3 regions of the Streptomyces sp. NPDC059201 genome follow, and region 2 is predicted to be linked to each of the others. Evidence: riboswitches for the same ligand, from Rfam matches in the RefSeq annotation. Region 2 holds a riboswitch; each other region holds the start of a gene.

Region 1 (2,257 bases), on a different contig from region 2:
CGTCTTCTCCGGCCCGGACGGGGTCACTTGGCGAGCCCGTACGTCCGCAGCGCGGCGGCCAGCTTCTCGATGCCCTCGACGGTGCGGAGGGTGGGGTTCATCGCCTGCCCGCTGAGGATCACGTACCGCTTCTTCCGCACCGCCGTCATGTTCCGGGTGACGGGGTGGGACTCCAGGAACTCGATCTTCTTCGCCGCGCTCTCGGCAGACTGCGCCTTGCGGGTCAGATCGGCGATCACCAGCACGTCGGGATCGCGGTCGGCGACGGTCTCCCAGTTGATCTGCGGCCACTCCTCCTTCGTGTCGTCGAAGACGTTCTTCACACCGAGGGTTCCGCTGACGATGCCCGGCGCGCCGCAGCATCCGGCCATGTACGGCCCCTGCGAGTCGGAGAACCAGTACAGGGCGGACGCGCCGCCGAAGTCGGCGCCCGCCCGGGCCTTCTCCACCCGGGCGCGGAGCTCGCCGACGAGCTTCTCGCCGCGCTCCGGCACACCGAACACCCGCGCCAGGTCGCGGACTTCGCCGTACACGGTGTCCATGGTCAGCGGCTCGGTCCGCACGCCGTCGCCGTCGCCGCTGTTGTCCTTGCCGACGCAGTCGGCGGGGGAGAGGTACGTCGGCACGCCGAGCTTCGTGAACCGCTCCCGGGGCGCCACACCGCCCTTGCCGAGCGTGTAGAGGAAGGAGGCGCTGACGAAGTCGGGCTCGGTGTCGAGCACCTTCTCGAAGGACGGGTAGCGCTCGGCGAGCCGGGGGACGGTGGCGTTCGCCTTCTCCAGGCCCTTGAGGACCGGGTCCGTCCAGGTGGCGGTGCCCACCATCCGGTCGGCGAGCCCGAGCGAGAGCAGGATCTCGGCCGAACCCTGGTCGAGGGCGACGGCGCGGCTCGGCGGGCGCTCGACCTCGACCCGCTGCCCGCAGTTGTCGAGGACGACGGGGAAGCCGGAGTCCGCCCCCTTCGCCCCGGCCGGCGCCGCCGCCCCACCGGAGCCGCAGCCGGCCACGAGCACGGCCCCGGCCACGACCAGCACGGCGGAACGGACGGGGCGAGAGAAGGTGACACGGCCGGTGGAGCTGACACGGCGGGTGGGGCCGGCGGGGCGGGCGAAGGGCACGGAAAGGAGTCCTCTGCGTCACGGCTCATGCGCGGAGCCTGTCGTACGGTGCTCCCCGGGCGACGGCGCACGCCGGCCGGGGCCGCCAGCAGGTCTTCGGACTCGGGGTCGTCCGGACGGAACGCCTTCCCAGACCCCTCGGGGGCCCAGTGGCCGATGTCCCGCCCGTCACCCTCACCGCTGCGCGTCAGCTCCGGATTCCCACCGGATTCCCTGACCCGTGCACGTACCGTGTCGGTCGATACGTACAGAGGTGCGACTGGCTCGGGCAAATTACCACAGGCCGATCATGGCCCTTCCGGCGGCGTGAGCGGTGTGAGCAGCGTGAATGGTCGGCCCACGGCGTTGGGACTAGTGTCGAGAGATAGGCCGAACCGCGCCCGCGCCCCCGTGACCCGGCAGGCCACGGGGTGGGGTCGAGGCGCGCGAAAGGAGCCTCCCATGACCCGTACGTTGCGAGGCGCGATAGCGGTGGCCTCGACGGTGGCCCTGTCGCTGGGCGTGGTGGCGACGACGACCGGCGCGTCGCCCGGGCAGGCGAAGCAGGACATCAAGATCGGACTGCTGCTTCCGGAGAGCAAGACCACGCGGTACGAGAAGTTCGACCGGCCGTACATCGAGCAGAAGATCAAGGAACTCGCCCCGGACGCCCAGATCGACTACTACAACGCGGCCGAGAGCGCGACGACGCAGCAGCAGCAGGTCAACACCGCCCTCGCCAAGGGCGACCAGGTGCTCATCCTGGACGCCGTGGACGCCAAGTCGATCCAGTCGTCCGTGGAGAAGGCGAACAAGGCCGGCGTGAAGGTCGTCGCCTACGACCGCCTCGCGCAGGGCCCGGTCGACGCCTACGTCTCGTACGACAACCGCAAGGTCGGCGAGCTCCAGGGCCAGGCGCTGCTCGACGCGCTCGGCGACAAGGCGGACAGCGGCCAGATCGTCATGCACAACGGCTCGCCCACCGACCCGAACGCCGCCGAGTTCAAGGCCGGCGCGCACTCCCTCCTCGACGGCAAGGTGAAGATCGGCAAGGAGTACGACACCCCCAACTGGGACCCGAACAACGCCAACCAGCAGATGTCCGGCGCCATCAGCGCCCTCGGCAAGGACAACATCGTCGGCGTCTACTCGGCCAACGA
Region 2 (2,257 bases):
GCGTGGCCGCCGAGCGGACCGGGTGCGGGCGGGAGCGCCGAAGGGGAAGGAAGGGACGGTACGGGCTCCGCGGTGATCCCCGCCCTGGCCAGGGCGCCGCCCCACTCCGGAAGCAGCCCGGCGGGAAGCTCGCGCGGGCGCCACGCGCCGGTGCCGGCGGCCGCGTCGAGGAAGGCGAGGGCGCAGGCGAGGGCGGCGGGGACGGCGTCGGCGGCGGACAGCCGGAAGGTCCGGGAGCCCGCCGTCAGGAGCGCGGCGCCGTCCGGTGCTGCGATCAAGGTCACATCGCCGCCGAGGCCGGTCACATCGCCGCGCCCGTCGTCGAGGACGAAGAGGAAACGCCCGGAGAGGCCCGCCGCGCGGGGCTCCGCGCAGAGGGCCGCGTCCAGCTCCCGCACCCACAACTGCACGTCCGCGTGGCCGAGTCCGTCGAGCCCGGCGGCGGGCGAGGCCACGATGTTGCGGACCCGCTCGTGCGTCGGGGACGGCAGCAGCCCCGCCGCCCCGAGCACCGCGGCCAGCTCCGCCCCGCACCCCTCCCCGAGCCCCCGCAGCTCCGCGTTCCCCCGCGAGGTCACACTGACCCGCCCGTCCCCCAGAGACGCGGCGGCCCCCGCCAGCACCTCCACCTGACGCGCCGTCAACCGCCCCCCGGGCAGCCGGAGTCGAGCCAGGAACCCGTCATCGGCGCCATGCAGACGCAGCGCCCCGGGGCACGCGTCGCCACGGTCCCGTATGCGGGGTTCGCCCGGTTCGGGCGTCGTGGGTGGGGTCGGCGGCATGGCGGCGAGCATACCCACGGGGAACCGGACGACCACCGGGTGTGATCCGGCCGACTCTCCGGCCCCCTCCGGCGCGCCGACCGCACGATCTACTATGCAGATCGGCATGGGGTCCCAGGACCCCGGGGAGGAAGCCCGGTGAGAATCCGGCGCGGTCCCGCCACTGTGAGCCCGTACCGGGGACGGTTCGGGTGAGTCAGGAACTCCCGCCGTCCATACGACCACCCGGGGCGCGGACAACCCCGAGGAAGGGCCTGAGCCTCGCCATGCTCCTGCTGCTGTCGCACTCCGACACCGACCTGCTCAGTGCCCGCGCGGCGAACGCTGCCGCGCCCGAAGGGCCGGTCGCGTACCGCTTCGCCAATCCCTCCCGGCTTCCGCTGGGTGACCTGACCGGGCTCCTCGACGGGGTCGAGCTCGTCGTCGTCCGGCTGCTCGGCGGGGTCCGCTCCTGGCAGGAGGGGCTCGACACGCTCCTCGCGAGCGGAAAGCCGGTCGTCGTGCTCAGCGGCGAACAGGCACCCGACGCCCAGCTGATGGCCGCCTCCACCGTGCCGATCGGCGTCGCCACCGAGGCGCACGCCTACCTCGCCCACGGCGGACCCGGCAACCTGGAGCAGCTGGCCCGCTTCCTCTCCGACACCGTGCTGCTCACCGGCCACGGCTTCGAGGCACCGGCCGCCGCCCCCACCTGGGGCCCCCTCGACCGCGCCGAGCGGAACGGGACCGGACCGGTCATCGCGGTGCTCTACTACCGCGCCCACCACATGAGCGGGAACACCGCCTTCGTCGGCGCCCTCTGCGACGCCATCGAGGACGCCGGGGCCCGCGCGCTGCCGCTGTACGTGGCCTCCCTGCGGGCCCCCGAGGAGGAGCTGCTCGCCGTCCTGCGCGGAGCCGACGCCATCGTCACCACCGTCCTCGCCGCCGGCGGCACCAAGCCCGCCGCCGCGCAGGCGGGCGGCGACGAGGAGGCGTGGGACGCGGGCGCGCTCGCCGCGCTCGACGTGCCGGTGCTCCAGGCGCTCTGCCTGACCGGCTCGCGCTCCGCCTGGGACGAGAACGACGAGGGCCTGTCGCCGCTGGACGCAGCCAGCCAGGTCGCCGTCCCCGAGTTCGACGGGCGGCTCATCACCGTCCCGTTCTCCTTCAAGGAGATCGACGCCGACGGGCTGCCCGCGTACGTCGCCGACGCCGAGCGCGCCGCCCGCGTCGCCGGCATCGCCGTCCGCCACGCCCGCCTCCGGCACATCCCGAACGCCGAGAAGAGGCTCGCGCTCGTCCTCTCCGCGTACCCCACCAAGCACTCCCGCATCGGCAACGCGGTCGGCCTCGACACCCCCGCCTCCGCCGTCTCCCTGCTGCGCCGCCTGATCGCCGAGGGCTACGACTTCGGCCCCGAGGCGGACCTGCCGGGCCTCGTCTCCGGCGACGGCGACGAGCTGATCTACGCCCTCATCGAGGCCGGCGGCCAC
Region 3 (2,257 bases), on a different contig from region 2:
CGACGACGAGGGCGAACCGGCCCCGGCCGGGCGTCGCCGCCGCCGGACGGGTGGGGGCGGCGGCGACGGCGGTCATCGGCCGGTGGCCGGGTGGAGCTGGGCGGCGAGCTTGTCGACGGCGGCGGGGACGCGGACGCCGAGGACGGTGTCGGAGAGCGGGAGGACGGCGAAGCGGCGGTTCTTGACCGCGGGGACGTCCTTGAGGGCGGGGTCGTCGAGGAGGCGCTTCTTCTTCTGCTCGACGGTGGTGGAGCCGTAGTCGTAGATGACGATGACCTCGGGCTTGCGGGCGACGACCTGCTCCCAGGTGGCGTCGCCGAACGCCTTGGGGAGGTCGGCGAAGACGTTGCGGCCGCCGGCCCGGCTGATGAGCTCGTTGCCGATGCCCTTGCCGCCGGCGGTGAAGGCGGTCTTGTCGCCGCTGTCGTAGACGAAGACGGAGACGGGGTCGAGGCCGCCGAGGCGCTTCTCGGTGGCGGCGACGGTGGCGCGGGCCTCCTTGTTCCACTTCTCGGCCCGGTCGGGGACGCCGAAGGTGCGGCCGACCTCGGTGACCTCGCGGTAGAGGTCGTCGACCGTGGGGGTGCCGGCGGGGCAGGACTCGCTGTTGAGGCGGGTGGTGATGCCGGCCTTGCCCAGGTCGTCGCGGGCGCGGCCGTCCTTGGCGTCGAAGGCGGAGGCGTAGCCGCCATAGACGAAGTCGGGGTTCGCGGCGAGCAGCGCCTCCTTGGAGGGGTACTCCTTGGAGAGGACGGGGACCGAGTCGTACGCCTTCTGGTAGGCGGGCAGGATCGCGTCGTCGAGGTAGGCGGTGCCGGCGAGGGACTTCTCCAGGCCGAGGGCGAGGAGGATCTCGGTGACGTGCTGGTTCATGGTGACCGCGCGCTTCGGCGGGGCCTTGAACGTGGTGGTCTCGCCGCAGTTGGTGACGGTGTACGGGAAGCCGGGGGCGGGCTTCGCGGCGTCCTGGTCGCTCGCGGGGCCGGCGCAGGCGGCGAGCAGGGGCAGCAGGGCGGTGGCGGCGAGCAGCCGGGGGCGCCGGGTCATGGCGGAGGGCCTCCTCCGGGGATTTCCACGTCCCCGATCGGTGGTGAGAAGGCGGCAGGTCAGTTCCTGGCTCCCACACGGGGGGTGTGGTCACAGTGGCGGGACCGCGCCGGACTCGCACCGGCTTCCTGGCTCCTGCCGCCCTGAAGGTCGGGGTCAGACTACTCGTACGCCTCGACGACCTTGACGTCCTCCTCGGTCACGATTCCGTCGACGATCGTGTACGAGCGGAACTGGAAGGGTCCGGCGGCGTCGGTGTCCGCGGTGGAGACGAGGACGTAGTGGGCGCCGGGCTCGTTGGCGTAGGTGATGTCGGTGCGGGAGGGGTACGCCTCGGTCGCCGTGTGCGAGTGGTAGATGATCACGGGCTCCTCGTCCCGGTCGTCCATGTCGCGGTAGAGCTTGAGGAGGTCGGCGGAGTCGAACTCGTAGAAGGTGGGCGAGCGGGCGGCGTTGAGCATCGGGATGAAGCGCTCGGGGCGGCCCGAGCCGACCGGTCCCGCGACGACGCCGCATGCCTCGTCGGGGTGGTCCGCCCGCGCGTGGTCCACGATGCGGTCGTACAGGTCTCGGGTGAGGGTCAGCATGGCGACAGGATAAGCCGACGGGCCGCCGCGTACCGAGGAGTGGTACGGGGCGGCCCGGATGCTGGGACGGGGTGGGTCAGGAGCGCTTGGCGAAGGCGGCGCCCTCGGGGTTGCGGGCCTTGAGCACCAGGTAGGCGACGGTGAGGATGAGTCCCCACACCGGGGCGCAGTAGAGCGAGACGCGGGCGCCCTCGTCGACGCCCATCATGACGATGACCATGCCGATGAAGAGGAGCGCGAACCAGCTCGTCCAGGGGGCGCCGGGGGCCTTGAAGGTGGACTCGGGCAGCTCGCCGCGGTCGCACTTGCGGCGGTAGCGGATCTGGCTGACCAGGATCATGATCCAGGCCCACATTCCGGAGATGGTGGCGAAGGAGACGACGTACTCGAACGCCTTGCCCGGGGCGACGTAGTTGATCCAGACGCCGACGAGCATGAGGGCGGCGGAGAAGGTCAGGCCGATGAGCGGGGTGCCGCCCTTGGTGAGCTTGGTGAAGACCTTCGGGCCCTGGCCGTTGAGCGCGAGGTCGCGCAGCATGCGGCCGGTGGAGTACATGCCGGAGTTGCAGGAGGAGAGCGCGGCGGTCAGCACGACGAAGTTGACGATGGCGGCGCCGACGCCG

The links. A riboswitch is a leader RNA that binds a small molecule or an ion and turns the genes downstream of it on or off. The one in region 2 is predicted to bind cobalamin.
Region 1: it holds a riboswitch for cobalamin, as region 2 does, so the genes downstream of both, ACFXMG_RS04680 (ABC transporter substrate-binding protein) here and cobN (cobaltochelatase subunit CobN) in region 2, are expected to answer to the same signal.
Region 3: it holds a riboswitch for cobalamin, as region 2 does, so the genes downstream of both, ACFXMG_RS31690 (ABC transporter substrate-binding protein) here and cobN (cobaltochelatase subunit CobN) in region 2, are expected to answer to the same signal.

What each region holds. Positions count from the first base shown of each region.
Region 1 is NZ_JBHZBB010000001.1:1,055,890-1,058,146, reverse strand. Features, by position in the region: gene ACFXMG_RS04680 (ABC transporter substrate-binding protein) at 24-1,013, opposite strand; cobalamin riboswitch at 1,209-1,333, opposite strand; gene ACFXMG_RS04675 (substrate-binding domain-containing protein) at 1,560-2,257, shown strand, end outside.
Region 2 is NZ_JBHZBB010000007.1:195,636-197,892, reverse strand. Features, by position in the region: gene ACFXMG_RS23220 (cobalamin biosynthesis protein CobG) at 1-794, opposite strand, end outside; cobalamin riboswitch at 874-1,010, shown strand; gene cobN (cobaltochelatase subunit CobN) at 1,049-2,257, shown strand, end outside.
Region 3 is NZ_JBHZBB010000012.1:94,185-96,441, reverse strand. Features, by position in the region: gene ACFXMG_RS31695 (FecCD family ABC transporter permease) at 1-76, opposite strand, end outside; gene ACFXMG_RS31690 (ABC transporter substrate-binding protein) at 73-1,047, opposite strand; cobalamin riboswitch at 1,087-1,231, opposite strand; gene ACFXMG_RS31685 (Mov34/MPN/PAD-1 family protein) at 1,209-1,634, opposite strand; gene ACFXMG_RS31680 (amino acid permease) at 1,711-2,257, opposite strand, start outside.